2 regions of the Pseudomonas synxantha genome follow, and region 2 is predicted to be linked to the other one. Evidence: predicted binding sites of a transcription regulator. Region 2 holds the regulator's gene; the other holds the start of a gene.
The links. Region 2 encodes sigma-54, which starts transcription at its own class of promoters, with help from an activator protein. Its sites were predicted from a motif close to ANTGGCATNNANNTTGCTNT; they were not measured.
Positions count from the first base shown of each region.

Region 1: BLU48_RS02970 (circularly permuted type 2 ATP-grasp protein) is a predicted target of sigma-54. The motif match lies at 6,950-6,969, and genes of this name have one in related genera.

Region 1 is NZ_LT629786.1:604,711-619,413, reverse strand. It holds gene BLU48_RS02995 (3-hydroxyacyl-CoA dehydrogenase NAD-binding domain-containing protein) at 1-1,054, opposite strand, end outside; gene BLU48_RS02990 (acetyl-CoA C-acetyltransferase) at 1,071-2,276, opposite strand; gene BLU48_RS02985 (c-type cytochrome) at 2,930-3,736, shown strand; gene BLU48_RS02980 (transglutaminase family protein) at 3,756-4,556, opposite strand; gene BLU48_RS02975 (alpha-E domain-containing protein) at 4,553-5,503, opposite strand; gene BLU48_RS02970 (circularly permuted type 2 ATP-grasp protein) at 5,508-6,917, opposite strand; gene BLU48_RS02965 (ribonuclease E inhibitor RraB) at 7,363-7,704, opposite strand; gene BLU48_RS02960 (hypothetical protein) at 7,917-8,153, opposite strand; gene BLU48_RS02955 (START domain-containing protein) at 8,258-8,863, opposite strand; gene BLU48_RS02950 (YkgJ family cysteine cluster protein) at 8,905-9,159, opposite strand; gene BLU48_RS02945 (hypothetical protein) at 9,322-9,813, opposite strand; gene BLU48_RS02940 (aminotransferase-like domain-containing protein) at 9,907-11,346, opposite strand; gene BLU48_RS02935 (OmpA family protein) at 11,597-12,409, opposite strand; gene BLU48_RS02930 (DUF4398 domain-containing protein) at 12,406-12,768, opposite strand; gene BLU48_RS02925 (substrate-binding periplasmic protein) at 12,778-13,593, opposite strand; gene BLU48_RS02920 (electron transfer flavoprotein subunit alpha/FixB family protein) at 13,664-14,593, opposite strand; gene BLU48_RS02915 (electron transfer flavoprotein subunit beta/FixA family protein) at 14,596-14,703, opposite strand, start outside.
Region 2 is NZ_LT629786.1:4,481,027-4,495,729, forward strand. It holds gene murA (UDP-N-acetylglucosamine 1-carboxyvinyltransferase) at 203-1,468, opposite strand; gene BLU48_RS20770 (BolA family protein) at 1,492-1,731, opposite strand; gene BLU48_RS20775 (STAS domain-containing protein) at 1,847-2,152, opposite strand; gene BLU48_RS20780 (MlaC/ttg2D family ABC transporter substrate-binding protein) at 2,149-2,796, opposite strand; gene mlaD (outer membrane lipid asymmetry maintenance protein MlaD) at 2,808-3,275, opposite strand; gene mlaE (lipid asymmetry maintenance ABC transporter permease subunit MlaE) at 3,275-4,072, opposite strand; gene BLU48_RS20795 (ATP-binding cassette domain-containing protein) at 4,072-4,881, opposite strand; gene BLU48_RS20800 (KpsF/GutQ family sugar-phosphate isomerase) at 5,191-6,165, shown strand; gene BLU48_RS20805 (KdsC family phosphatase) at 6,166-6,690, shown strand; gene lptC (LPS export ABC transporter periplasmic protein LptC) at 6,699-7,271, shown strand; gene lptA (lipopolysaccharide transport periplasmic protein LptA) at 7,258-7,791, shown strand; gene lptB (LPS export ABC transporter ATP-binding protein) at 7,791-8,516, shown strand; gene BLU48_RS20825 (RNA polymerase factor sigma-54) at 8,701-10,194, shown strand; gene hpf (ribosome hibernation-promoting factor, HPF/YfiA family) at 10,269-10,574, shown strand; gene ptsN (PTS IIA-like nitrogen regulatory protein PtsN) at 10,585-11,049, shown strand; gene rapZ (RNase adapter RapZ) at 11,052-11,909, shown strand; gene BLU48_RS20845 (HPr family phosphocarrier protein) at 11,926-12,198, shown strand; gene BLU48_RS20850 (ZIP family metal transporter) at 12,220-13,113, opposite strand; gene BLU48_RS20855 (superoxide dismutase) at 13,145-13,756, opposite strand; partial or broken gene BLU48_RS20860 (hypothetical protein) at 13,758-14,186, opposite strand; gene BLU48_RS20865 (class II fumarate hydratase) at 14,214-14,703, opposite strand, start outside.

The sequences.
Region 1 (14,703 bases), 3.0 Mb from region 2:
CGGCGGCGAGGTTGATGTCCTTGAGCACCACGTCGATGCCCGCACAAGCGCTGACATACGCAATGCCGGCGCCCATCATCCCGGCCCCGAGCACACCGACCTTGTGTGTGACGTAAGGGGCAAAACCCTGGGGCCGCGAGCTGCCGGCGTTGATTTCATTGAGCTGGAACCAGAAGGTGCCGATCATGTTTTTCGCCACTTGCCCGGTCACCAGTTCGGTGAAGTAGCGGGTTTCGATCAGGTGCGCGGTATCGAAGTCCACCTGGGCGCCTTCCACGGCGGCGCAGAGGATTTTCTCCGGCGCAGGGAAGCAGCCATTGGTTTTGCTGCGCAAAATCGATGGGGCAATGGCGAGCATCTGCGCGACTTTGGGATTTGACGGCGTACCACCTGGGATCTGATACGCCTTGTTATCCCACGGTTGCTTTGCCTCAGGATTAGCGAGAATCCAGGCCCGTGACTTGCTCAGCAGCTCATCACGATCCGCCGCCAGCTCATCAATCAAACCTGCTTGCAGTGCCTGGGCGGGCCGGACTTTTTTACCCTCGAGCAAGTACGGCAGGGCTTTTTCCAGGCCCAGCATGCGCACCATGCGCACTACCCCGCCACCGCCCGGCAACAGGCCAAGGGTGACTTCCGGCAGGCCGAGCTGAACAGCTTTGTCGTCCAGCGCGACCCGATGATGACAGGCCAGGCAGATCTCCCAGCCGCCGCCCAAGGCCGCGCCATTGATCGCAGCCACCACCGGCTTGCCGAGGGTTTCAAGGCGCCGCAACTGCGCCTTCAACACCAGCACGCTATCGTAGAAACCCTTGGCATGAGACTTGTCGACCTTGATCAGTTCATTGAGATCGCCACCGGCAAAAAAGGTCTTTTTGGCCGAGGTGATCACCACCCCGGCGATCCCGTCTTTTTCTGCCTCCAGGCGCGTGACGGTGGCCGCCATGGCCTCGCGATACGCTGCGTTCATGGTGTTGGCGCTCTGGCCGGGCATGTCGAGGGTCAGCACCACGATCTGGTCCTGGCCTTTTTCGTAACGAATGGCATCGGTCATGAAAGATTCCTTAGGCTCAGAGGCGTTCGATAATGGTGGCGATACCCATGCCGCCGCCGACACAGAGCGTGGCCAGGCCGTAGCGTTGCTGACGCACCTCCAGCTCATCGAGCAAGGTGCCGAGGATAGCGCAACCGGTGGCGCCAAGCGGGTGGCCCATGGCGATGGAGCCGCCGTTGACGTTGACCCGGGCGGCATCGATGCCCATGTCCTTGATAAACTTGAGCACCACCGAGGCGAACGCTTCGTTGACTTCGAACAGGTCGATGTCTTCAACCCGCAGGCCGGCCTTGGCCAGGGCCTTGCGAGTGGCTGGCGCCGGGCCGGTAAGCATGATGGTCGGGTCGGTGCTGGTCACGGCCGTGGCAACAATGCGCGCCCGCGGTTGCAGGCCCAGTTCGCGACCTTTGGCCTCGGAGCCGATCAACATCAATGCGGCGCCGTCGACGATGCCGGAGCTGTTGCCTGGGGTGTGCACATGCTGGATGCGCTCCACATGGCTGTAGACCCGCAATGCGGTGGCGTCGAAACCCATCTGGCCCATCATTTCGAAGCTGGGCTTGAGCTTGCCCAAGCCCTCAAGGGTGGAGTCGCCCCGGATAAACTCGTCATGGTCCAGCAGTACGATACCGTTCTGGTCCTGCACTGCGATCAGCGACTTGTTGAAGGAACCGTCTGCGCGTGCCCGGGCGGCTTTCTGCTGGGATTGCAGGGCAAAGGCGTCCACATCCTGGCGGCTGAAGCCTTCCAGGGTGGCGATCAGGTCGGCGCCGATACCTTGGGGCGTGAAGTGGCTGTGCATATTGGTTTGCGGGTCGAGCACCCACGCGCCGCCATCGCTGCCCATGGGTACCCGGGACATGGATTCGACGCCGCCGACGACGACCAGGTCTTCGAAGCCGGAACGCACCTTCATCGCGCCCAGGTTGACCGCCTCCAGGCCCGAGGCACAAAAGCGATTGACCTGGACGCCGGCGACGCTGATGTCCCAGTCCGCTACCAGCGCGGCAGTCTTGGCGATATCGGCGCCCTGGTCGCCCACGGGAGTGACGCAGCCGAGCACGATGTCATCCACTTGGTGCGTATCAAGTTCGCTGCGTTGCGCCAGCGCATTGAGCAAGCCGGCCACCAGGTTTACCGGCTTGACGCTGTGCAGGGCACCGTCGGCCTTGCCCTTGCCACGGGGCGTGCGTACCGCATCAAAGATCAAAGCTTGGGTCATGACATCCTCGAGCCGCTGTGGGTGTATGCCCCTTACCTTAGGCCCGATTGACACGGTTTCAATGACGGATGCGCTCAATGCTTTTGACCCCCTCGCTCGGACGAACGGTAGGTAGCTACGGAATATGCCTGATTAATCGTTTTAGCGGTCTAGCCCTAGGGCTGGCGCCAAGATGGCACTAAGCCTCATGCCGTTTTTAGCGCAAATGCTGATTAGCTGATATGAAATGGATCTAAGCGAAGAAGGGCGGGCGCTCTAAGGTTGAACCTGTAAGACGCTGCTGCCGGGTCTTGCTGGAGCAGCTGTAAGAAAAGTGCAACGTCAGCTCGCGATACTGAAATTAATCGGCACGCATTTGACGCTCAGGAATAACAACAAAATAGGCAGTCAGCCATGTTCAAACATTCGAAAGTACGTCAGGCAGGACTTATTCTGTTCGCCACCACACTGATTCTGATCTTGCCCAACCTGACCAAGGTGCTCGGGTGACGCCCCGCCCCCCAGACGCCGTGCACACACAGCACCAGGCCTGCAGCTTTTGGCAGCACCTGCCGGGATAGTGCGCTTAGCACTGCCGTTGCGGGGGCTGTCTTTTTTACCTGTCAATTTCCGGTATCGTGAGCGCCATCGCCACCTTGCATCGGGCCGCTGCCTTGAAATCGATCCTCGCCTTATTTGCCCTGCTGCTGAGCTTTCCTGTAGCCGCTGCGCAATTGACCATCGAACTGGAGCACGCCAGCCAGACCTGGCAGACCGCTGATCTGCTCAAACACCCGCAAGCGCAGACGGTGCAGATCGTCGATGACGTGTCCTACAAGCGCGATATGACCTATCGCGCAGTACCCCTGGCGGTGCTCCTGCCGGGCCTGAACCCTGCGAGCCACTTGCAAGCGGTTGCCCTGGATGGTTTCGCCGCCGAACTGTCTGCCGCGCCGTTGTTGGAAAAGTCCGGTGCCCGCGCCTGGTTGGCGGTGGAAGACCCGGCTCATCCATGGCCCGCCCTGGCGCAAGGCAAACCGAGCGCCGGGCCGTTTTACCTGGTGTGGACCCAACCCGAAGCCGGGCACATCAGCCCGGAACAGTGGCCCTTCCAGGTATCCAGAATCAAGCAATTGCAGACGGTTGCCGAACGTTTTCCCGCGTTGTTGCCCGACCCGAAACTGGCCGCAAATGACCCGATCAACCAAGGCTTTGCGTTGTTCCAGAAGAACTGCCTGGCCTGCCACCGCCTCAACGGGGCCGGCGATGCCCAAGTGGGACCGGACCTGAACATTCCCTACAACCCCACCGAGTATTTCGGCGGTGATTTCCTCAAGCGTTATATCCGTGACCCGCAAAGCCTGAGGCGCTGGCCACAGGCAAAGATGCCGGCGTTTGCTGCCAGTGTATTGCCGGATAACGAGCTGGATATGCTGGTCGAGTATTTGCAGCATATGGCGGGGCGCAAGCACCAACCTTAAGTCTGGAGCAATTCAAAAGTTATTGCTGCTGCACTGAAACCACGGTCGGTGCCACGAATACCTTGGCATGCATCTGTTCATGCCCGCCCCCACGGCGCATACCGCGTACCGGGCAGGCGTCGAGGTAGTCCAGGCCCACGGCCAGTTTCAAGTGCCGCTCCGGCCGGGCCAGTTGGTTGGTCACGTCAAAACTGTACCAGGCGTCATCCAGCCAGGCTTCGGCCCAGGCGTGACTGGCCAGATGTGCGCAGTCTTCGGTGTACAAATACCCCGACACATACCGCGCAGGAACTCCCAGGCTGCGTGCGCAGGCGAGAAATGCATGGGTATGGTCCTGGCACACGCCCGCAGCGCCTGCAAAGGCCTGGGCGGCACAGGTGTCGACTTCGGTAGCCCCCGGCGTGTAGATCATCGCTTGGTTGAGGGCCTGCATCAGGTCAATGAGCGCCGTGCGGTCGCGACGCTGGTGGCAATGCTGCTCGGCAAACCGGCGCAGGGCTTCATCGGGCTCGGTCAGACGCGTGCAGCGCAGGAACGGCCAGGCAGACTGGCTTTCGTGTTCGGCCTCGCGCAACTCGTCGATCTCCACCTGGCCACGGGCGCCGATGATAATGGCGTCGTGGGGTTCGTCCAGGGTCAGCACATGCAGGATATTACCGAAGGGGTCCACCTGCGCCCGCACCGGGCGTGGCAGGTCGAGCTGCCAGCTCAATACGTGCTGGCGTTCGCTGTCATGGGGCGTGAGCCGCAGGTACTGGATGCTGGCGCGCACTTGGTCTTGGTAGTGGTAGGTGGTTTCGTGGCTGATGGAGAGTCTCATGCCGCCTCCAGGTAGGAACTGTAGATGGCGTCGCCCAATTGGCGGACCAAGGGGATAAAGTCGGTCAGCCAGGCATGCAGGCCTTCCTCGAGGATTTCGTCGATCGCGGTAAAGCGCAGGCGCGCGTCCATCTCGGCGGCCAGGCGCTGGGCCGGGCGGCCGTTGAGGCCAGGCAGGCTGGCGAGCACTTGGTCGATTTCCTCGCTGCAGGCCCGCAGCGAGCGCGGGACATCGGCGCGTAACAGCAGCAGTTCAGCCACTTGCCGGGACCCCGGCGCATCACGATAAATCTCGGTGTAGGCCTCGAACGACGACAACGCACGCAGCAGTGCACTCCATTGGTAATACGCGTGAGCCGTGCCATCGCTGACCGACGCGGCCTGGTCGCCGGCCATTTCGTAGCGCGCATCCAGCAGGCGCAAGGTGTTATCGGCGCGCTCGATAAAGGTGCCCAGGCGGATAAAGCGGAAGGCATCGTTACGCATGATGGTGCCGTAGGTGGCGCCGCGGAACAGATGGGAACGCTCCTTGACCCACTCACAAAACCGGCTCATGCCGTATCGGCTCAGCCCCTGCTGGGCGATATCGCGAATGTCCAGCCAAGTGGCGTTGATGTTTTCCCACATGTCGGCGGTGATTCGCCCACGTACCGCATGGGCGCTGGCCCGCGCAGCACCCAGGCAACTGTAGATGCTGGCCGGGTTGGCCGCGTCCAGTGCGAAAAAGTGCAGCAGGCGTTCGGCATGCAATTGGCCGTGGCGCTCGTGGTAATCCTCCAGGGTGCCGGTGATCAACAACGGCATGGCCAGTTCGTGCAGTCCGTCGCCGCGCCCATCCTGAGGCATCAGCGACAGTGAATAGCTGACGTCGAGCATGCGTGCGAGGTTTTCGGCACGTTCCAGATAGCGCGACATCCAGTACAAATCCGAGGCAGTTCTACTCAACATGGCATCAGTCCTCGACCACCCAGGTGTCTTTAGTGCCGCCGCCCTGGGACGAGTTGACCACCAACGACCCTTCGCGCAGGGCCACGCGGGTCAGGCCGCCGGGCACCACGCGGGTTTCCTTGCCGGACAGCACGAACGGGCGCAGGTCGATATGCCGTGGGGCGATACCGTTTTCGACAAAGGTCGGGCAGGTGGATAAACACAGGGTCGGCTGCGCGATATAAGCGTGGGGCTTGGCCTTGATGCGAGCGCGGAAGGCTTCGATTTCCGCCGCCGTGGACGCCGGGCCAACCAACATGCCATAGCCGCCGGAGCCCTGGGTTTCCTTGACCACCAAATCGGGCAGGTGGGCCAGTACGTGGGACAATTCGTCGGGATTACGGCATTGAAAGGTCGGAACGTTCTGCAGGATCGGCTCTTCATCCAAGTAGAAGCGAATCATTTCAGGGACGAACGGGTAAACCGACTTGTCGTCCGCCACTCCCGTGCCGATGGCATTGGCCAGCACCACATTGCCGCAACGATAGGCCGCAAGCAGGCCGGGCACGCCGAGCATGGAGTCCGGGTTGAAGGCCAACGGGTCGAGGAAGGCATCATCTAGGCGGCGGTAGATCACATCCACGGCCTTTGGGCCGTCGGTGGTGCGCATGAACACACGGTCATCGCGTACGAACAGGTCCGCCCCCTCCACCAGTTCCACGCCCATTTCCCGGGCAAGAAAGGCATGCTCGAAGAACGCGCTGTTGAAGCGCCCCGGGGTCAGCACCACCACACTGGGGTTATCCAGAGGGCTGGCGCTTTTCAGGGTATCGAGCAACAGGTTGGGGTAGTGGTCGATGGGCGCGATGCGCTGGGCCGCAAACAGTTCAGGGAACAGGCGCATCATCATCTTGCGATCTTCGAGCATGTAGCTGACGCCACTGGGCGTGCGCAGGTTGTCCTCCAGTACGTAGTAGGTGCCGTCACCATCGCGTACGAGGTCGACCCCGGAAATGTGGGAATACAGATCACGGTGCAGGTTCAGGCCCTGCATTGCCAACTGATACTGCTCGTTGGCCAGTACCTGCTCGGCGGGAATAATGCCGGCCTTGATAATGCGTTGGCCGTGGTACAGGTCGGCGAGGAACATGTTCAGTGCCTTGACCCGTTGGATACAGCCGCGCTCGACAACCCGCCATTCGCTGGCCGGGATACTGCGCGGAATGGTATCGAAGGGAATCAGGCGCTCAGTGCCCAGCTCATCCCCATAGAGGGTGAAGGTGATACCGGCGCGGTGGAACAGCAAATCGGCTTCACGCCGACGCTGGGCCAGCAATTCCGTGGGGGTGTCGGCCAACCAGCGGGCGAACTCGCGGTAATGAGGACGGACCTGCCCTGCCCCATCGTACATTTCATCGTAATAAGTGCGGATCATGCCGTACTCCTTGTCACCCGGACGCGAGAACCTTCGCAAGGCCCGTGCCAGCGGCATAAACACTTAATAATCAATGACTTGAATAATCCAGGCGGAGTCTTCGCACCATTCCAGTGCGTAGAACGTGCCCATTGCATGTCGCACGCTTCATTGCAACGCGGCCCTTGGCTATCGATCGCATAGCCAGAGTTGATTTCACTGCCCGGCCGGCGCTGCGGATAATCACCTCCATCGGCTGAACAGGACATGTCCTACAGCGAAACCCTTTGTGCAACCGGTACTGTGTTACTTCGTGTACTGATCTGCTCCCTCGAGCTTCCCTTTCCGCCACCCTACTGGGGTGGCTTTTTTTTGCATGTAACAAAACCAGTGCAGGTCACCCCCCCCAAACAAAATCGGCCGACCCAAAGGTCAGCCGATACGCTGCGCTGCTCATAAAAACCAACTACATGGGTAACCCACGCACCTCCTGCTTGACGCCCCATCCTTCGATGATCCCACCCAGGGGCTCGACCACCGCCTCGAAGTCTTGCTCGAAGTCTCCTATGCCGTCGTAGGTTGCAAACATGATTTTGCTCAGTTCCAGGTACCAGGCGCCATCGTCGCGCGCGCTGACCTGGGCATTCAGGGATTCGCCACGAAATCGACCCGCAGCCCTGCGCGCCCGTTCCTCATCCGGGAAAATGGCGTAGAACTCAATGGGGTGAAAACGCGAGAAATCGAAGCCGCCCTCTTTCATGCGGCGCAGGACGTTGGTACTGATGTCTTCTTGATAGGCTGTGCTCATGAAAAGTGCTCCTCAAATGATGGATAGACTTTCCGTGCTTCCCGAAGCTCGCGCCCTACTGGCGCGAGTACTACGGCAGGAACAACACCGCTGGAAAACAAGCATGTAGCTGACAAGACCAGACCTTAGCGATTCATTCGCTGATCTCGATTGCAGAGTAGCGCGAAGCTATCACCTCCACCAGAGGTGCTTGATGGGTCTAACGGAAATATTCAGGCCGCGGGTTCGACCTTGAGGTCCTTGATACCATTTTGATCATGCAGGCTCTTGACCGTGGGCTCGGGAACACGATCGGCAAGATCGTTAAGGTCCAGCTTTTCTAACACCGGCGACACACGCACCCGCACCATCTGTGCGGCTTCTTCCAGCGTCGGCTCATGCTCGCAGTCGAATTGCTCGACTACCGGCTCGCCACGGTCATTGATGAAAGAAACATTCCACTTCGGCATCGGTGCCTCCTCGATAAAACCCCATGTGTGGGCTTACATCTATCTGGACCTTGAGGCTTCGCCAAACGTTCCACCCAAGGCAGGAGGCACCGGATCAGTTGCGCTTATTTTTCAGCGCGTTCCTTGAGCGCCCTCAAGGTATTGAACGGCGCTTCCACCACGAACTTGTTGGCCAACCACGACGGCACGCTGCCGCCCGGCTCGGTGTGCACTTGGTAGGTCACTTCGGTCTCATTGGCGCCCTTGGGCACCAGTTTCCAGGAGCCTTCGACCTGAGCGACCCGCACATAGCCTTTTTCTTCGGGCTTGTAGGTAGGCACGCCCTGCAAGGTGCGGGTTACGCTGCCATCGGCGTTTTTAGCGGTTGTGACATGAATATACGAGTCACGATCGCTCACCGGAAACGGTGCCTTGAATTGCGTGTAGGTCCAGGCTTCGTCGCCTTTCTTGTCGACCAGTTTCTGGGATTTGCACTCGTGAATCCACGCGCAGGCACCCGCCACGTCTTCCTGCAATGCAACGATCTTGGCCACAGGCGCCTTGATCACGGTCACGCCGCGATACGCTTTGTACTTGGAGCCGGCAACTTCGCTCAGGGACACCTTGATACCGTCTTCGTCCTTGGCCACTTGCCATTCCTCAGCCTGGGCAGTAGCAGCAAACAGCAGTGTAAAACCGCACAACACGGCCAGTCGTTTCAGCGAACCCATTGTTGTATTCCTTATTGTTGAAGTTCCAATAGTAAAGCCCATCAAGCCGCCGTCATCTGCTCCCACCAGCCGATCAAGCGAATTGCATCGGCCTGGTCATTGCCACAGACCTCGATATCAGCCTTGAAATCACTGCACACCGCCGGCCGTTCAGGCAGGCCGAACAGCTGGCACAGTTGTCCGACCGACAGGTGCAGGCAGCGAACGCCTGCAGGCTTGCCCTGGGGCATTCCGGGCAGCGGCGAACTGATGGAGGGGGCGATGCAGCATGCGCCACAGCCTTCACGGCATTTCATGACCAGCAGGTCCTCGACGACTCAATAGGGATGACCGGGCTAGAGTACGCCCTTAAACAGCCGTTTTAAAATGGTCAAACAGGGGTTTTTCGCGCAAAACAAAAGTGACCGACCAGTCTGCGACAGATGGTCGGCAACCTGGGTCACGCATAGCGGCAATGTTTATTGCTTGAATTCGAAATCCAGCGCGGCGCCTTCAACATCACGGCGCTCATCGTTGCGCAGTTGCAGCTTCATCTCATTGCTGAGCAAGCGGCCGTTGATCTGGAACGCACTGTTGTCGGTGGGCTTTTCGCCAAACAGCGGCGGCAGCAAGGGCACGCTCTTGGGCTTGGGCATGGTGCCGATGGGCTGCAACAGCCTGACCATGTCAGAGGGCAGCGAAAGGTCCAACTGTGCCGGTGGCAATTTAGTCTGGGCGACTTCATGGGCAGACTTGGACTTGCTCGCAACGGGCGCGCGCTTTTTGCTCGCTGCGGCTTTTTTCTGTGTGGCCGGGGCTTTTTTCACGGGCGTCGGCTTCTTCACGGAGACCTTCTGCTCAACACTGGCAGCCGACGTGCTATCGCCCACCGGCGTGGCTGCCAGCACACCGCTAACATTGCACAGGCTCAACAAGCCAATCACCAAGGTAACGCGAAAAATAGATGTCATATCGCCAACAGCGTTAACGGCAGAAGGCCATATGCTCGCTTGTTGTGCACGGCATGACAAGGGCGCAGATCAATGCTGTCCCCTTTGCACGTCTCAAAAACCCGCCGCGGTCTCCTGGCACAACTGGCTGGCCAGCATGCCCAAGGTCATCAACGCCCGCTCTGCCTCGCGGTTCCAGGGGGTACCGCAGTTGAGGCGAATACAGTGGTTGAACTGTTCCGTATTACTGAAGATCAGCCCCGGCGCAATACTGATGCCCTGTTGCAGGGCACGGATGTGCAGTTCCTGGGTATTGACCCGACCCGGCAAACTGACCCACAGGATAAAGCCGCCGGTTGGACGGGTCATCTGGGTGCCTTCGGGGAAATATTGCTGCACCGCCAGTTGGAAGGCGCTGAGGTTCTTGCGGTATTCCTGGCGGATGTAGCGCAGGTGGCGGTCGTAGCCACCGTTTTCCAGGTAAGCCGCGACCCCCATCTGGGTGACACTGCAAGCTGAGTGGGTACTGAACATCTGCAGGCGCTGGATCTCCTGCTGGTACTTGCCGGCGATCATCCAGCCGATGCGCACACCCGGGGACAAGGTCTTGGAAAAACTCGAGCAGTAGATAACCCGGTCAAGGCGGTCGTAGGCTTTCAGAGCCTTGGTGCGACCCAGTTCGAACATCAGCTCGCCGTAGATATCGTCCTCGACGATCTGGATATCGAAATCCGACGCCAGGCGCAGCAGTTGTTTCTGGCGCTCCTCGGGCATGGTGCCACCCAGGGGGTTGCTCAGGCGCGTGGTGAGCACCAGCGCCTTGATCGACCACTGGTTGGCGGCCAGTTGCAGGGCTTCCAGGCTCATTCCCGTGGCTGGGTCGCTGGGAATCTCGATGACTTTCAGACCGAGCAAATCGGCGAGTTGCAACAAGCCGTAGTAAGTCGGTGATTCGGCGGCGATCAGGTCGCCAGGCCGCGTGAGTACGCGCAAGGACATCTGCAACGCGTCGACGCAGCCGTGGGTGATCACCACCTCGGAAGGGTCTACCACCACACCGGCATCGCGCATGCGGATCGCCACCTGACGGCGCAGCGGTTCAAAGCCGGGGCTGAACATGTAGCTGAAGGCCCGCGGGCTCTGGAACCGTGTGACCTTGGCCAACTGCTGGTGCAGCGCCCGTACAGGAAGATAGTCGACACTCGGCACCGCGGCGCCCAAGGGGAACACCCCTTCACGGCGCGACTCGACCAATACCTGCTGGATGATGCTGCTGCGGGTGACCAAGCCTGGCCGCTCGACCCGCGCGATGTCTGGCGTCGGCGCCGTGAGTGCGGGTGTCTGGTGCACGTAATAGCCCGACTGCGGCCGCGCCCGGATCAGCCCCTGGTCTTCCAGGTTGGCATAGGCCTGCAGCACCGTGGCATGGCTCACATTGAGCTGGGAACTCATTTTGCGCACCGACGGCACGCGCTCCCCCGGTTGGTAGACACCGCGTCGGATGTCCTCAGCCAGTTGCTGGGCAATACGCTGGTAAAGCAACAGATTGGTCATGACGCAGCACTCGATTTCACGGGTATTTTATTTTTGTGTGAAACATACCGGCACAGTTTAGAACTGTACGGGGACAGTTGTCACGATAGTCGAGCGCGGGTGGGAGTGACAGCAAAAACTGTTAGAGAGTACGCCTAACAAATGTGGGAGGGGGCTTGCTCCCGATGACGGTGTATCAGTCAAAGATGTTGCAACTGAACTACCGCTATCGGGAGCAAGCCCCCTCCCACATTAAATCGCAGCCTGGCGCTCAGCGAGCGGCGCCCAGTTGGCCTTTTTCGTCGGAGAATACGATTTCCACCCGGCGATTCTGTGCGCGGCCTCGTTCGGAGGCGTTGGCTTCTACCGGATACTGATCGCCATAACCCTGGACCTCGATACGCTTGTCATCGATACCCAGGTCCATCAACAGGTCCGCCACCGATTGGGCACGGTCGCGGGACAGCTTGAGGTTTTCCTGCTCGCCCCCGGTGTTGTCGGTGTAACCCTCGACGCGCACCCGACGCTTGGGGTTCAGTTGCAGGAACTGCACGATCTTCAACACCGTGCGGTTGGCCGAGTTGGCCAGTTCCGCTTCGCCGGTGTCGAACAGCACATCTCCCAGCGTCATCACCAAGCCACGGTCGGTCTGGGTGGTGAGGCTGGCAATTTGTGCTTCAACCCACTTGCCCTGTTGCTGCACGCTGGCCAGTTTGTTTTCGCGCAGGGCCAGTTGCAGGCGCTGGCGTTCCAATTCGAGTTGGGCGCCACGTTCGGCGTTCAGGCCTTGCTCAGTGTGTTCGCGGGCGATGGCACTGTAGCGCTGGCTGAGGTAGGAGTAATGCACCACATCGGCGCCGCTGCCCCAGTAGCTGGACAAGCGATCGGCACGGGCCAGGGATTCGCCGGCGCGGATCACATCCTTGGGGGCGAAGCGCAGCACGTTGGCGTCCTCTTTGACCTTCTGAAAGTCATCGCCGGCCTGTTGCAAGGCCTGCTCGCTGCTGGGTTGGCTGGCGCACCCGCCGAGGGCTGCGCTGCCCAGCAGCAACACACAGCCCAAACCACGGATCATCGGGCTCATTGCGCGTCCCCCAACTGTAATTGCTTGCGCAGGCGGGTTATGCGGGTATTGAGCACGTTCAATTGCTCCTGGCTCTTGGCGGTGAGTACTTTAGCCTCGGCCAGACGCGCATCCAGCTCAGCCTGCTCGGCCCGCATACGCGCGCGCTTGTAGGATTGGTCGGCCATGTTGGCCTTGGCCCTGGCGAATTTTTCTTCGGCCAGTTTCAGCTCGGGCGATTCGTCGGCATTGACCCCGACCGCGGTGGCTTGCTCCAAGGCTTGCTGGGTCAGGCGCATTTGTTCATTCGGCGCAGGATCGGTTGCACATCCCGCCAGAGCGACAACGGCGAGGGCCGCGAAAAGAGGTCGAAAAATCACTGTAAATCCCTACTGTGTTGGGGTGCCGACGGGCTGTTGCAGTTGCGCCTTCCAGCGCTCCAGATTGCGCTGCAGCGCGGCTTGCGCGACACCGGACGCGGGCAATTCTGTCATCTTTTTCGCCAACTGTCCGCGCAGCCATGGATCATTGCACGCCGAGTTGTGGGAAATCGCCAGGTACAAGCCGGGCTGATCGACAGGCACCTCATGGGCGACCAGGTCGTCACTCATGCCCAAGGTCTGGGCCATGGCCATGCCGGAATAGCGCCCGGCCAGCACGTAATCCACCTCACCCAGCAACAGTTTCTGGAATGCCGGCGTCAGATTGGGCAGGCGTTGCAGGCTGAGCTGCTGACCGGCGAAGGTTTCGAATTCAGCGCTCAAGCGGGCGCGCTCCGATACTGCGCCCTTGTGGCCGTGCAGGTCAGCCACTGAGGTGTAGGCCAGCTGTGAATCCTTGCGTGTCCAGACCAGGTAATCGGTCTGCATCAACGCCGGATGGATGTAGTCGAAGTTGTCCAGTTCACCGAGGTTCAGCGGCGCGTCGGCGAGGATGTCCATGCGCCCGCTGCGCGCTTCATCCAGGGCCAGGGAGCGTTTGCCGCCGTAGAGCAGGTCGATTTTCAGCCCGAGGTCCTTGCCCACTTGTTGCAGCACCTCGGCGGTAGCGCCGATCAGGTGCGTCGGGTCCTGGGGGTCACGCCACAACAAAGGTGGGGCATCAGGGCTGCCGGTGATCACCAGGCGCTCGCACTTGCCGGCGGCCAGTGACAGGCTCGGCAGCAGCATGAGGGCGAGCAATATGCTCCAAGGACGCAGTTCCATGGCGAGGTTCCCCTGATAAATAAAAAAGCCCGGTCACAAGACCGGGCTCTTTATAAGTGAAGCGGCTGGATTAGACCAGCTTCTCCAACTCAGGTACGGCTTCGAACAAGTCCGCCACCAGGCCGTAATCGGCAACCTGGAAGATCGGCGCTTCTTCGTCCTTGTTGATCGCGACGATCACCTTGGAGTCCTTCATACCGGCCAAGTGCTGGATCGCACCGGAGATACCGACAGCGATGTACAGCTGTGGCGCCACGATCTTGCCGGTCTGGCCGACCTGCATGTCGTTGGGTACGAAACCTGCGTCGACGGCTGCGCGGGAAGCGCCGACCGCAGCGCCGAGCTTATCGGCCAGGGCGTACAGGTGCTTGAAGTTGTCACCGTTCTGCATGCCGCGGCCGCCGGAAACGACAATCTTGGCAGCAGTCAGCTCAGGGCGATCCGACTTGGCCAGCTCTTCGCCAACAAAGCTGGACGTGCCAGCGTCGTGGGCAGCGGAGACGGCTTCAACGGCGGCCGAACCACCTTCGGCGGCAGCCGGATCGAAACCGGTGGCGCGTACGGTAATAACCTTGACCGCTGCGTTGGACTGCACGGTAGCGATGGCGTTACCGGCATAGATCGGGCGCTTGAAGGTGTCGGCGCTTTCCACCGAGATAATCTCGGAGATCTGGTCAACGTCCAGCTGCGCGGCAACGCGTGGCAGGATGTTTTTGCCGTTGGAGGTAGCGGCAGCCAGGATGTGGCTGTAGCCAGCGCCCAGCTCTGCAACCAGCGGCGCAACGTTTTCTGGCAACTGATGCGCGTAGGCGGCATTGTCAGCGTTCAGGACTTTACTTACGCCCGCGATTTTCGCAGCGGCTTCAGCCACGGCGCCAGCGCCCTGGCCAGCAACCAATACGTGGATGTCACCACCGATTTTCGCAGCGGCAGCCACGGTGTTGAGGGTGGCCGGGGCCAGCACCTTGTTATCGTGTTCAGCGATTACCAAGATAGTCATTTTTAGATTACCTTCGCTTCGTTTTTCAGTTTCTCGACCAGTTCAGCCACCGACTTGACCTTGATGCCCGCGCTGCGTGCAGCCGGCGCTTCAACCTTGACGGTCTTGTT
Region 2 (14,703 bases):
GTCCTTTATCAGGCTATTGCGGCCCGGTCGCAAATGGCGCCGGACACAGATCGAGGCCATTACAGCCTCGATTTGAAACAAACCAGTGTATGCAGGAGCGAGCTTGCTCGCGAAGAACGTCAACGATAACGCGTTTACTCAGAGTCAACGCGCTGTACATGAGTTTTTCGCGAGCAAGCTCGCTCCTACAGTGCAGCGGGGGTTAGCCCGGTACGCGGCGGATTTTTGCGCCGAGCATCTGCAGTTTTTCCTCGATGCACTCGTAACCACGGTCTATGTGGTAGATACGGTCGATCAGGGTGTCGCCTTCGGCGCACAGTGCCGAGATCACCAGGCTGGCCGAGGCACGCAAGTCGGTTGCCATCACTGGCGCGCCCTTGAGCTTGTCGATGCCGGTGACGATGGCGGTATTGCCTTCGACCTGGATCTTGGCGCCCATGCGGTGCAATTCATACACATGCATGAAGCGGTTTTCGAAGATGGTCTCGATCACGGCACCGGTGCCTTCGGCAATCGCGTTCAGGGAGATGAACTGCGCCTGCATGTCGGTCGGGAAGGCCGGGTATGGAGCGGTACGCACGTTGACGGCCTTTGGCCGCTTGCCGTGCATGTTCAGCTCGATCCAGTCTTCGCCGGTAGTGATTTCTGCGCCGGCTTCCTTGAGTTTTTCCAGGACGGCTTCAAGGATGGTCGGGTCGGTATCCTTGACCTTTACACGACCACCGGTCACGGCAGCGGCAACCAGGTAGGTGCCGGTCTCGATACGGTCCGGCATGACCTTATAGGTGGCGGTGTGCAGACGTTCTACACCATCAATGGTGATGGTGTCGGTGCCAGCACCGGAAACCTTCGCACCCATGGCGTTGAGGAAGTTGGCCAGGTCGACCACTTCCGGCTCACGTGCGGCGTTTTGCAGCACGCTGCGGCCTTTGGCCAGGGCAGCGGCCATCATGATGTTCTCGGTACCGGTTACGCTGACGGTATCAAAGAAGAAGTTCGCACCACGCAGGCCGCCTTCCGGCGCCTTGGCCTTGATATAGCCGCCTTCGACGTCGATGGTCGCGCCCATGGCTTCCAGGCCACGGATGTGCAGGTCGACCGGACGCGAACCAATGGCACAACCGCCAGGCAGGGCCACTTCGGCTTCACCGAAACGGGCAACCATCGGGCCGAGTACCAGGATCGACGCACGCATGGTTTTCACCAACTCGTACGGAGCGATCAGGGTCTTGATGGTACGCGGGTCGATTTCGACTGACAGTTTCTCGTCGATCACAGGCTCAATGCCCATGCGCCCGAACAGCTCGATCATGGTGGTGATGTCGTGCAGGTGCGGCAGGTTGGCCACCGTCACCGGGCCGTCGCACAGCAGGGTTGCTGCCAGGATCGGCAAGGCGGAGTTTTTCGCACCGGAAATGCGGATCTCGCCATCGAGGCGGGCACCGCCGGTAATAATCAATTTATCCATAAGAATCTCGACGCCTTGGGGGCTCAGGTGCGCTCGGCCCAGGCCGCGCGGCTGAAAAATTTCATAGTGACCGCGTGGATGCTGCCATCGGTGATCCACGGGTTCAAATGGGCATAGATCTGCTGTTGACGCTTGACCGGGCTCAACGCCGCCAGTTCATCGCTAATCACATTCAGCTGGAAGTTGCAGCCTTCGCCTTCAACTTCAACGCTCGTTTCGGGCAGCTTTCCTTCAAGGAAGCTTTTAACTTCGTTGGCCTGCATGCTCAACCTCTATCGGCGCCCAGTGCGCACGGGTCGCACATCATACAAAAAAGCCCCGCGCCTGCGAACCCCGCATAGCAGGACTCTGACGGAGGGCTTTTCTGATAAATGTGTATTAAGGGTGTGCCAACAGCTCGGTCAGGCCGGAAACCTCGGCAATCTCGCGCATGTCTTCAGGCAAGGCACGGATACTGAGCGGCTTTTTTGCCGCTTCGGCATCGCGCATGAAGCACAGCAGCAACGACAGGCCGACACTGCTGGACTTGGTCACCGCCGAGCAATCGAGCACCACTTCGGGCGCCTTGCTGGCCTTGATCAGCGCCTGGCCCTGCTTGCGCAGGTCAGGCCCCGTACGGTAATCCAGCACGCCGCTGAGGAACAGCTCGCCGGCGTCGCCGATACGAACAGCCGACTCGGTCATTGCGCAGGCTTCCCGGCAGCTTTGTCGGTTTCTTCCTTGGCCTTGGCAACTTCACCGGCCCAACCGTTGATGGTCTTGTCCAGGTCATTGCCATTGCGCTGCATCGCATCGGCGAACTGATCACGGAACAGCTTGCCGATGTTGATGCCGTTGATGACTACGTTACGCAGCTTCCACTCACCGTTGATTTTCGTGAGGGTGTAGGACACCGGATAGATCGCGCCATTGCTGCCCGAGACTTTCATGCCGACCTCGGCACGGTCGCCCGACTCTTCCTTGGCAGGGTCAACGACGATGCCCTGGTTGTTGTATTCCAGCAGAGCGTTGCCGTAGAACTGGAACAGGCCACGCTTGAAATTTTCCTGGAACGTCTGCATTTGCGCCGGAGTTGCCTTGCGCGAATACTTGACGGTCATGATGCTTTTGGAAATGCCTTCGGCATCGACCACCGGGCCAACAATCGTGTTGAGTGCTTCGTAAAACCGGGAAGGGTCTTGCTTGTACTGCTCTTTGTTGGCCTTCAGGTCGGCCAGCATCCTGCTGGTCGTGTCCTGCACCAAATCGTGCGCAGAACCTGCCGCGTTGGCCATCAGCGGCAACGCTGCAAGCAGTACCAGCAGGCCACGTCGCAAGGTAGAGATCATGAATAGATTCCTCATTTGGCGTCTTTATTGACCGTATTGAGCAGGAATTTACCGATCAGGTCTTCAAGCACCAGCGACGACTGCGTGTCGTGGATGGTCGAACCATCCTTGAGCAGGGCTGTTTCCCCGCCCACGCTGACACCGATGTACTTCTCGCCCAGCAGACCCGCGGTGAGGATAGATGCCGTGGAGTCAGTCGGCAGGTTATCTACCTTCTTGTCCAACTGCATGGTCACTCGCCCGGTGAAGCTGTCGCGGTCCAGATCGATTGCCGTGACCTTGCCGATGGTAACGCCGGCCATGGTCACTTTAGCTCTGACCGTCAAACCGGCGATATTGTCGAAGTACGCGTAAAGTTTATAAGTATCGGCGGTGGGGCTGGCCGACAGGCCGCTGACTCGCAGGGCCAACAACAGTAAAGCCAGGATGCCAGCCAGCAAGAAAAGGCCGACACCGATTTCCACAGTGCGGTTTTGCATCAGAAATCTCCAAACATCAAGGCGGTCAAAATGAAGTCAAGGCCCAGTACCGCCAGCGAGGCGTACACAACGGTCTTGGTGGTGGCGCGACTGATCCCTTCTGAGGTGGGCTCGCAGTCATAGCCTTGGAATACGGCAATCCAGGTGACCACAAAGGCAAAGACAATGCTCTTTATGATGCCGTTGAGCACGTCACCGGTGAAGGTCACGCTGTTTTGCATGTTGGCCCAGTAGGAACCGTCATAGACGCCCAACCAGTCAACCGCCACCCACGAACCGCCCCAGATACCCACCACGCTGAAAATCATCGCCAGCAATGGCAGGGAAATGAAACCGGCCCACAGGCGCGGGGCAACAATGTACTTGAGCGGGTCCACGCCGATCATTTCCAGGCTGGACAGCTGCTCGGTGGACTTCATATTGCCGATTTCGGCAGTCAACGCCGAACCTGCACGCCCCGCGAACAACAAAGCGGTCACCACCGGACCCAGCTCACGCAGCAGGGTCAGGGCCACCATCTGGCCTACCGCCTGCTCCGAACCGTAGCTGGACAGGATGTTGAAGCCTTGCAGCGCCAGCACCATGCCGATGAACATCCCGGAGACTACGATGATCACCAGGGACATCACCCCGACTGCATGCAACTGCTTGAGCAGCAGGCCAAAGCCGCCGCCGATGCCACCGCGGCCCAGCAGGGCGTGGAACAGGAAAATGGTCGAACGCCCAAGGACTTCGACGATGTCGATGCCCGAGCGACCGAAAAGGCGAACCTTCTCGATAAGAGATGTCTTGCGCATCAGCGCTTCCCCAGAAGATCTGAGCGGTAGTCCGCTGCCGGAAAGTGAAAAGGCACCGGGCCATCGGGATCGCCTGTCATGAATTGGCGAATGCGCGGGTTATCGGCGTTCATCAACTCTTCAGGCGTACCCTGCCCCAGCACCTGGCCATCGCCCACTACATACAGGTAGTCGGCGATGCTCGCGGTTTCGGCCAAATCGTGGGACACCACGATACTGGTGATCCCCAGTGCGTCGTTGAGCAGACGGATCAGGCGCACCAGCACGCCCATGGCGATCGGGTCCTGGCCAACGAACGGCTCGTCGTACATGAGGATCTGCGGGTCGAGGGCGATGGCTCGCGCCAGCGCGACACGGCGCTTCATGCCGCCGGACAATTCGTCCGGCATCAGGTCGATGGCACCGCGAAGGCCCACGGCCTGCAGTTTCAGCAACACGATGTCACGAATCATTTCATCGGACAGCTGGGTGTGCACCCGCAGCGGGAAGGCTACGTTTTCGAAAACATCGAGGTCGGTGAACAGCGCGCCGCTTTGGAACAGCACGCCCATATGCTTGCGAGCATCGAACAGATCGCTGCGCGACAGGGTCGGCAGATTCTGACCGTTGACCCACACTTCGCCCGCACTAGGCCGCAATTGCATGCCCATCAGGCGCAACAGGGTGGTCTTGCCGCAACCGGAAGGCCCCATGATGCCCGTGACCTTGCCGCGAGGAATGCGAATATCGACGTTATTGAAGATGCTGCGCGTCCCGCGCTTGAAGGAAAGACCCTTCAGCTCGACCGCGTAGGCGTTATCGGCACTCATCTAATCTCCTTGGGATGCAGCCTTTCACTCAGACACCATGTGTGCGACTTTGGTTTGCAAAGGATGCGCAATAGTTAGGCACATGGGTTGGGTGGACCGAACTGGCGGCGAACTATATCACTGCTGGTGCAGAGCCCCCAAGGCCGGAACAGCGCTCGTTCAGATTTGAGACAGGGGAAAAACGTTGCCTGCTATGTTAAGGACGGTGATTTTCATGTACCCCGCGCACAAACCCTGACGAACTTACGTGAGCGTATTGATCATTACAGCTATAATCGCCGACTTTTCGTCAGGCTATACGATTCAGACATGAGCCAATCCAGCGAGCTTATCCAATCCGCACAACGCACCATCCGCCTCGAGCTTGAAGCCGTAGAAGGCTTGCTGGCCCATATCGATGCGGATTTCGTGCGCGCCTGCGAGCTGATCCTGGCCAGCAAGGGCCGTGTTGTCGTGGTCGGCATGGGCAAATCCGGCCACATTGGCAACAAGATCGCCGCGACGCTGGCGAGTACCGGGACCACCGCGTTTTTCGTGCACCCGGCCGAGGCCAGCCACGGCGATATGGGCATGATCACCAAGGATGACGTGATCCTGGCGCTGTCCAATTCCGGCACCACCAACGAAATCGTGACCCTGTTGCCCCTGATCAAGCGCCTGGGCATCCAGATGATCAGCCTCACCGGCAACCCGGAATCGACGCTGGCCAAGGCTGCCGATGTCAACCTGAACGTGCACGTGACCCACGAGGCCTGCCCGCTGAACCTGGCGCCCACCTCCTCCACCACTGCTGCGCTGGTCATGGGCGATGCATTGGCCGTGGCGCTCCTGGAGGCCCGCGGTTTTACCGCCGAAGACTTCGCATTTTCCCACCCAGGCGGCGCGCTCGGCCGTCGCCTGTTGCTTAAAGTGGAAAATGTCATGCATTCCGGCGCCGAACTGCCAAGCGTCCCACGCGGCACCCTGCTCAGGGATGCGCTGATGGAAATGACCCGCAAAGGCCTGGGCATGACGGCGATCGTCGAACCCGATGGTCGCCTGGCCGGGGTATTCACCGACGGCGACCTGCGTCGTACCCTGGACCGCACCGTTGATATCCATACCGCGACCATCGATGCGGTAATGACGCCTCACGGCAAGACCGCCCGCGCTGAAATGCTCGCGGCTGAAGCTTTGAAAATCATGGAAGACCACCGGATCGGCGCGCTCATCGTCGTCGACAATGATGATCGCCCTATCGGGGCCCTTAACCTTGGCGACTTGCTGCGCGCAGGAGTGATGTAGATGAACGGCGACCTGTTGCAACGCGGTAAAAACATCAAGCTGGCGATTTTCGACGTTGACGGCGTGCTGACCGATGGCCGCCTGTACTTCCTCGAAGATGGCAGCGAATTCAAGACGTTCAACACCCTCGATGGCCAGGGCATCAAGATGCTGATGGCGACCGGTGTGCAAACGGCGATTATCAGCGGTCGAAAGACACCGGTTGTGGAACGCCGCGCACAAAACCTGGGGATTGCTCACCTGTATCAGGGCCGTGAGGATAAACTGGTAGTGCTGGACGAGCTTCTTGGCCAACTCAACCTAAGCTATGAACAGGTCGCCTATTTGGGTGACGACTTGCCTGACCTGCCGGTGATTCGCCGGGTGGGCCTGGGCATGGCCGTTGCGAATGCCGCGGCGTTTGTGCGCGAACATGCCCACGGCACCACCACCGCCCGTGGCGGCGAAGGTGCTGCCCGGGAGTTCTGCGAGTTGATCCTGCGTGCCCAGGGCAGTCTTGAAGCGGCCCACGCCGCCTACCTATAGAGCGTTATATGCTGAGTAAAAAGATCCGCAACTTCCTGTTATTCGGGGTCATCGCCGCGCTGCTCCTGGCGGTGGGCTACTGGAATATCAGCCCGGGGCGCTTTCTCGACAAGCCTGTTGCGCAGGTTGACGAGGGGCTCATCGACAATTTCTCGATAAATGCCTACAGCATACAATTCATGCCGGACGGCAAGGTTCAATACGAGTTGACGGCCGATAAAGTCGAACACCTCAAGGCCTCCGACATCAGCCTGCTGACCAATCCGGACTTGAACCTTTATCGCGGAACCGACTTCCCGTGGCACGTCACCAGCAAGCGTGGCGAGGTCAATTCCGGCGGCACCGAAGTTGAACTGATCGACTCGGTACGCGTCGCACGTACAGACGCACAGAACCGCGACACCATCATTACCAGCAGTCGCATGACGGTATTCCCACAGAAGCAATATGCGCAGACCGAGCAAGACGTTAGAATCGACGGCGCTGGCGGTGTATCGACTGGCAAGGGAATGAAAGCGTATTTGAAAGAAAGCAGGATACACCTGCTATCGAACGTAAGAGGACAGTATGAGGCTCGTTAAAACCCTCCCTATTTTGCTCGGTCTGGGCGCAGCACTGGGAAGCGTGAGCGCCTGGGCTCTGCCGAACGATAGCCAGCAACCGATCCACATCTCGGCTGACGATGCGCAGCTGGATGACAAGCAAGGTGTCGCCACCTATACCGGCGGCGTGATCATCACCCAGGGCTCGATGAAGATCACCGGTAATACGGTGACACTGACGCGTACCCAGGCCGGCGATATCGATGTCGTGACCTCAGTGGGCAACCTCGCTTACTTCGAACAGAAGCAGAAGGCAGAAGATCCAGGCCCGATGAAGGGCTACGGCAAGACCATTCAATACCATGCCCAGCAAAATCGCATTGTACTGATCGACCAGGCCAAGGTGCTGAGCGCCGACGGTAACTCGACCGAAGGCGAGAAGATCGTCTACAACACCCAGCCCCAGGTCGCCCAGGCCGGCCGCGCCAATGGCAACAAGGTCACCGCACCTCGTCCGCGTATCGACATGGTTATCCAGCCGAAGAAGAAGGCCGAGTAATGGCGACCCTGAAAGCCCAGCACCTGGCCAAGGCCTATAAAAGCCGCCAGGTGGTACGCGACGTCAGCCTGTCGATCGACAGCGGCCAGATCGTCGGCCTGCTCGGCCCCAACGGTGCCGGCAAGACCACCTGCTTCTATATGATCGTCGGGCTGGTCCAGGCGGACCAGGGCCGCGTATTGATCGACGACCTGGACGTCAGCCACCAGCCAATGCACGGACGTGCCCGCGCCGGTATCGGCTATCTTCCGCAAGAAGCGTCGATCTTCCGCAAACTGTCGGTGGCCGACAACATCATGGCGATCCTGGAGACCCGCAAGGAGCTCGATCGCGATGGTCGCCGCAAAGAGCTGGAAAGCCTGCTGCAGGAATTCCACATCAACCATATTCGCGACAACCTCGGCATGAGCCTGTCCGGTGGCGAGCGTCGTCGCGTGGAAATCGCCCGCGCCCTGGCGACCGCGCCCAAGTTCATCTTGCTGGATGAACCGTTTGCCGGTGTCGACCCGATCTCGGTGGGCGATATCAAGCAGATCATCCACCATCTCAAGGCCAAGGGCATTGGCGTGCTGATCACCGACCATAACGTGCGCGAGACACTCGATATCTGCGAAACGGCTTATATCGTCAACGACGGCCAACTGATTGCCGAAGGCGATGCCGAGACTATCCTGGCCAACGAGCTGGTCAAGGAAGTGTACCTGGGTCACGAGTTCCGCCTGTAGGCACGGTGGTATCGCGGATTTTCCTGGAGCGCGCAGGAGTCAATAGAAACCTTGGCTTTTTTATTGTTACCGCGCTCTAGGCAAAGCCCCCGAGATCAGGCATATAATTTGCTTATGTTTGGCGCTCACGCGCCCTGTCGTGGATGGCGCATTGCGCCGGCGAATAAGGTGTTAAGCCCCTGCCATGAAACCATCGCTAGTCCTGAGAATGGGCCAGCAGCTGACGATGACACCGCAGCTGCAACAGGCCATCCGCCTGCTCCAATTGTCGACCCTGGACCTGCAACAGGAAATCCAGGAGGCCCTGGAGTCCAATCCGATGCTCGAACGCCAGGAAGAAGGCGACGACTTCGACAATGCCGACCCGCTGGCCGATAACATCGAGCAAAAACCCAACCCCGACGTGCAGGAACCCTCCTACCAGGAAACCGCCCCGACGGTGGATAACCTCGAGGACGGCGAATGGAACGAACGCATTCCCAACGAGCTTCCCGTGGATACCGCGTGGGAAGACGTGTACCAGACCAGCGCCAGCAGCCTGCCGAGCAATGACGATGACGAGTGGGACTTCACCACCCGTACCTCTGTCGGCGAGAGCCTGCAGAGTCATTTGTTGTGGCAACTGAACCTGGCACCGATGTCCGACACCGATCGCCTGATCGCGGTCACCCTGATCGACTGCATCAACAACCAGGGCTACCTGGACGAGACCCTCGACGAGATTCTTGAAGCCTTTGACCCGGAGCTGGACATCGAACTGGACGAAATCGAAGCCGTCCTGCATCGCATCCAGCAATTCGAGCCCGCCGGCATTGGCGCCCGCACCCTCAGCGAGTGCCTGCTGCTGCAATTGCGCCAGTTGCCGGCCAAGACGCCTTGGCTGGCCGAAGCCAAGCGCCTGGTGTCGGACTATATCGACCTGCTGGGCAGCCGCGACTACAGCCAGCTGATGCGCCGCATGAAGCTCAAGGAAGATGAATTGCGCCAGGTCATCGAGCTGGTGCAGAGCCTCAACCCGCGCCCGGGCTCGCAAATCGAGTCCAGCGAAGCCGAATACGTCGTCCCCGACGTGATCGTGCGCAAGGACAACGAGCGTTGGCTGGTGGAGCTGAACCAGGAGTCGGTGCCCCGCCTGCGGGTCAACCCGCAATATGCCGGTTTTGTGCGCCGCGCCGATACCAGCGCCGACAACACCTTCATGCGCAACCAGTTGCAGGAAGCGCGCTGGTTCATCAAGAGTCTGCAAAGCCGTAACGAAACCCTGATGAAGGTGGCGACCCAGATCGTCGAGCACCAGCGCGGTTTCCTGGAATACGGCGACGAAGCCATGAAGCCTTTGGTCCTGCACGATATCGCCGAAGCGGTCGGCATGCATGAATCGACGATTTCCCGGGTGACCACGCAGAAATTCATGCATACCCCACGGGGTATTTATGAGCTGAAATACTTTTTCTCCAGCCACGTCAGTACCTCCGAAGGCGGTGAATGCTCGTCCACAGCGATCCGCGCGATCATCAAGAAACTGGTTGCCGCGGAAAATCAGAAAAAGCCGTTGAGTGACAGCAAGATCGCTGGTTTACTGGAGGCACAAGGCATTCAGGTCGCCCGTCGAACCGTCGCCAAGTACCGCGAGTCCCTCGGGATCGCGCCTTCCAGCGAGCGTAAGCGTTTGATGTGACGGGCGGGCCATAGCGTTCCAGTGGCAGGCGTCTTGCCTGCCGCTTTATGCACTGGCAACGAAGGAGAAGCTGTATGCAAGTCAACATCAGTGGACACCATGTAGAAGTCACCCCTCCACTGCGCGACTATGTCGAGCAGAAGCTGAGGAAGCTTGAAGGACATTTCGACAAGATCACCAACGTGCAGGTCATCATGAAGGTTGACAAGCTTCAGCAGAAGATCGAAGCGACCCTCCAGATACCTGGTGGTGAAGTGGTTGCCAATGCCGAGCATGAAGACATGTATGCATCGATTGACTTGCTCACCGACAAGCTCGACCGCCAACTCAAAAAGCATAAGGAAAAGAATCTGAGCCTGCTCCAAGGCACAGGTCGTTAACTCTCCCCCCATGATCCGACTTGAAACCATCCTGACCCCCGGCCGTTCCCTCGTGAACGCGCCGGGCGGCAGCAAGAAAAAAGCCCTCGAACAAATTGCCAACCTGATCCACCGCGAAGTGCCGGGTCTGGAGATGCAAGATGTCTTCGAGGCGTTGATTGCCCGTGAAAAACTCGGCTCCACCGGTTTTGGCAACGGCATCGCCATCCCTCACTGCCGCCTCAAAGGCTGTGATACACCCGTGAGCGCCCTGCTGCACTTGGAAGCTGCGATCGATTTCGACGCCATCGACGGTGCCCCGGTCGACCTGCTGTTCGTATTACTGGTCCCGCAAGCCGCCACCGATGCGCATCTGGAACTGCTAAGGCAGATCGCCAGCATGCTTGATCGCAAGGAAGTACGCGAAAAACTGCGCAGTGCCAAGACCAATCAGGCCCTGTATCAGGTCGTCCTGGATGAACAAAACGGGCAGTAATCATGCGTTTGATCATCGTCAGCGGCCGTTCCGGCTCAGGTAAAAGCACCGCCCTCAACGTCCTTGAGGACAACGGTTTCTATTGCATCGACAATTTGCCCGCCGGCCTGCTGCCGGAGCTGGCGGAACGCGCACTGATCCATACTGAATTGGCGCAACCCCTGGTCGCTGTGTCTATCGATGCCCGCAACCTGCCCAGCCACCTCTCGCGGTTTCCGGAACTGCTGGAAGAAGTGCGCGCCAAGCATATTCATTGCGATGTACTGTACTTGGATGCCGACGAAGAAACGCTTCTCAAACGTTTCTCAGAAACTCGTCGCCGCCACCCGCTCAGCAGCGCCAACCGCTCCCTGGCCGAAGCCATCCAGGACGAGACCAAGTTGCTGGGGCCGATCATTGATCTGGCTGATCTTAAGATCAACACCACCAATCTGAACCTGTATCAGCTGCGCGATGCGATCAAGCTGCGCCTGCTGAACCAGCCAGAGCCCGGAACTGCGTTCCTGGTCGAATCATTCGGTTTCAAACGTGGCATGCCGGTGGATGCCGACCTGGTGTTTGATGTGCGCTGCCTGCCCAATCCCTATTGGAAGCCAGAACTGCGTGATCAGTCCGGATTGGACCAACCGGTGATCGATTACCTGGCCGCGCAACCGGATGTAGAAGAGATGTTCCAGGACATCTCCAGCTACCTGCTCAAATGGTTACCGCGCTTTGCCGCGAGCAACCGCGCCTATGTCACCATTGCCATTGGCTGCACTGGCGGCCACCATCGCTCCGTCTATCTGACGGAACGGCTGGGCCAGGTGCTGCAACAAACCCTCAAGAACGTCCAGGTCCGCCACCGCGACCTTAGCTGAAAGGAACACCACTGCGATGCCGGCTCGGGAAATTGAAATCATCAACAAGCTGGGCCTGCACGCCCGGGCCTCGGCCAAATTCGTCGGCGTGGCCGGGAAGTACCCTTGTCAGATCCGCGCTGGTCGTACACCGGAATCCATGGTCGATGGCAAGAGCATCATGGCGATGATGATGCTGGCGGCCGGCAAGGGCACCAAGATTCACCTGAAGACCGAAGGCGAGCAAGAAGACGAAGCGATGGCGGCATTGGTTGAGTTGATCAATAACTACTTCGACGAAGGCGAATAACCTCTGAAGTAGCAGCGAGCCTCATCCCAACGCCGTATCCATCACCATCATCAGGCAAAACCCGATACACAGCCCGAGGCTGGCGAGCTTTTCGTGACCATTTCGCCGCGATTCGGGGATCACTTCGTGGGTCACCACCAACAGCATCGCACCGGCGGCCAGCGCCAGGCCCAAGGGCAATAGCACCTCGGCCAGGCTCACCAACCAGGCACAAAGCACCGCGAATACCGGCTCGACCAAGCCTGACGCCGCGCCGATCAGAAACGCTTTGACCCGCGACATCCCCGCCCCAGCCAGCACCAGCGCAATCACCAGGCCCTCCGGTACGTCCTGCAAAGCAATGCCCATGGCCAGGCTGTCTGCATCTGGCATGCCACCACCCGCCGAGACACCCACAGCCATACCCTCTGGAATATTGTGAGCGATGATGGCAAACACAAATAGCCAGATGCGCGGCGGGATCACCGGTTTATCCGGTGTGCCCACCAGCATTTCCGGGCTGGCACCGGAGACCTTTCGATCGACCAGGTACAGACCGAACGCCCCCAGCATAATGCCGAAGCTGATCAACCCACCCGCCCCCCAGGGCGAGAGCCCCAGGCTTTCAGCCGCGGCGATACCCGGCACCACAAGGGAGAAAGCGGTCGCCGCCAGCATCACACCGGCACCGAAGCCCAGCAGGGTATCGCTCAGCGCTACCGGCATGCGCCGAATCACCAGCACAGGTACCGCGCCCAGCGCCGTGCCGAGCGCGCAAATCGCACCACCCTGCAAGGCCCGCAGGATGCGGGGCTCCAGGTTCAACCAGGCCAGCCCATGGGCCACCAGCAACGCAGTACCGGCCAATAGCAACAGCGAACCAAACGCGTAACGAAACATTCGCACGCTACTGATCGCCAGTGTTTCAGTACCCATAGTCGGCCTTAGATCTTGTTATGGAGGAATTTCAGGCCAGGGCGGCCTGGTAGCGTGCGGCAACTTCCGGCCAGTTGATGACACTGTAGAAGGCATTGATATATTCCGGGCGACGGTTCTGGTACAGCAGGTAGTAAGCATGCTCCCACACGTCGAGGCCCAGGATCGGCGTATTGCCAGTCATCAGTGGGCTGTCCTGGTTGCCGCTGCTTTCCACCACCAGTTTTTTTTGCGGGGTGACGCTGAGCCAGGCCCAACCGCTGCCGAAGCGGGTCAAGGCTGCCTTGGTGAAGGCTTCCTTGAAACGATCATAGCCGCCCAGTTGTTCGTCGATAGCATTACCCAGCGCACCTTCTGGCTTACCGCCGCCGCTGGGCGACATGACGGCCCAGAACAATGAATGGTTAGCATGCCCGCCACCTTGATTGATCACCGCGGCCCGCAGCGTTTCCGGCAGTTGCTGGACGCTGGACACCAGCTTTTCCACCGGCCAACCGGCAAACTCAGTACCCTCGACTGCAGCGTTGAGGTTGTTGATATAGGTCTGGTGGTGCTTGGTGTAATGAATCTCCATGGTTTGCGCATCAATATGCGGCTCGAGGGCGTCGTAGGCGTAGGGCAAGGCCGGCAAGGTATAGGTCATATCAATGTGCTCCGTATTGAGACGTGGTCGATTGCGGCGCAGCAGCGCCCAACAAGCGATGGGTACGCGGGTACTCGCCGTGATCGCTGATGAAGTTCAACAGTTCGACATAGGTCTTGCTGCTCTGGCGCAATGCTGCCTCGCGTAATTGCGGGTGCAGGCGGGGGTCCTGCATGGTCTGCAACAGGCGCTGGTGGATGGCACAGAGGTATTCCGCGCTTTCCTCTGGTTGGTTCAGGCGCAAGTGCAAGTCCGCCAGGTTGTGATGGGAAATGACGCAAGCCGCCACTGCTTAGTCGGCATCCGCCCAGCGTTCGAACAACACTTGGGCCAGGGCCAGGGCTTGCAGATAGGCCTCGCGGGCGTCAACCAGCTCGCCCGCCATAAAACAGCGATTGGCTCGTTCGATCGTGCGTTTCCAGTGCTCCATAGTGAGCCTCCAAAGCAGGGTCGTTGGTTACACGCCGCCGGCCGTGAGCTTTTCCGGGTCCAGCAGGACTTCCAGTTGGCTGCGTGGCAGGTCGGTGTGCTCGAGGGCGACATCGATCACCGGGCGGCCTTGCTGATAAGCCTTCTTGGCGATTTCAGCGGCTTTTTGGTAACCAATGATCGGGTTGAGTGCGGTGACCAGGATCGGGTTGCGCGACAGCGCCTCCTTGAGCTTGGCCTCGTTGACCTTGAAACTGGCAATGGCCTTGTCCGCCAGCAAACGGCTGGAATTGGCGATCAATTCAAGGCTGCTGAGCAGGTTCTGGGCGATGATCGGCAGCATCACGTTCAGCTCGAAGTTGCCCGATTGACCGGCCACGGTGATCACCGTGTCATTGCCGATGACTTGGGCGGCTACCATGGCTGTGGCTTCCGGGATCACCGGGTTGACCTTGCCCGGCATGATCGACGAGCCCGGCTGTAAGCCTTCCAGCTCGATTTCACCGAGGCCGGCGAGT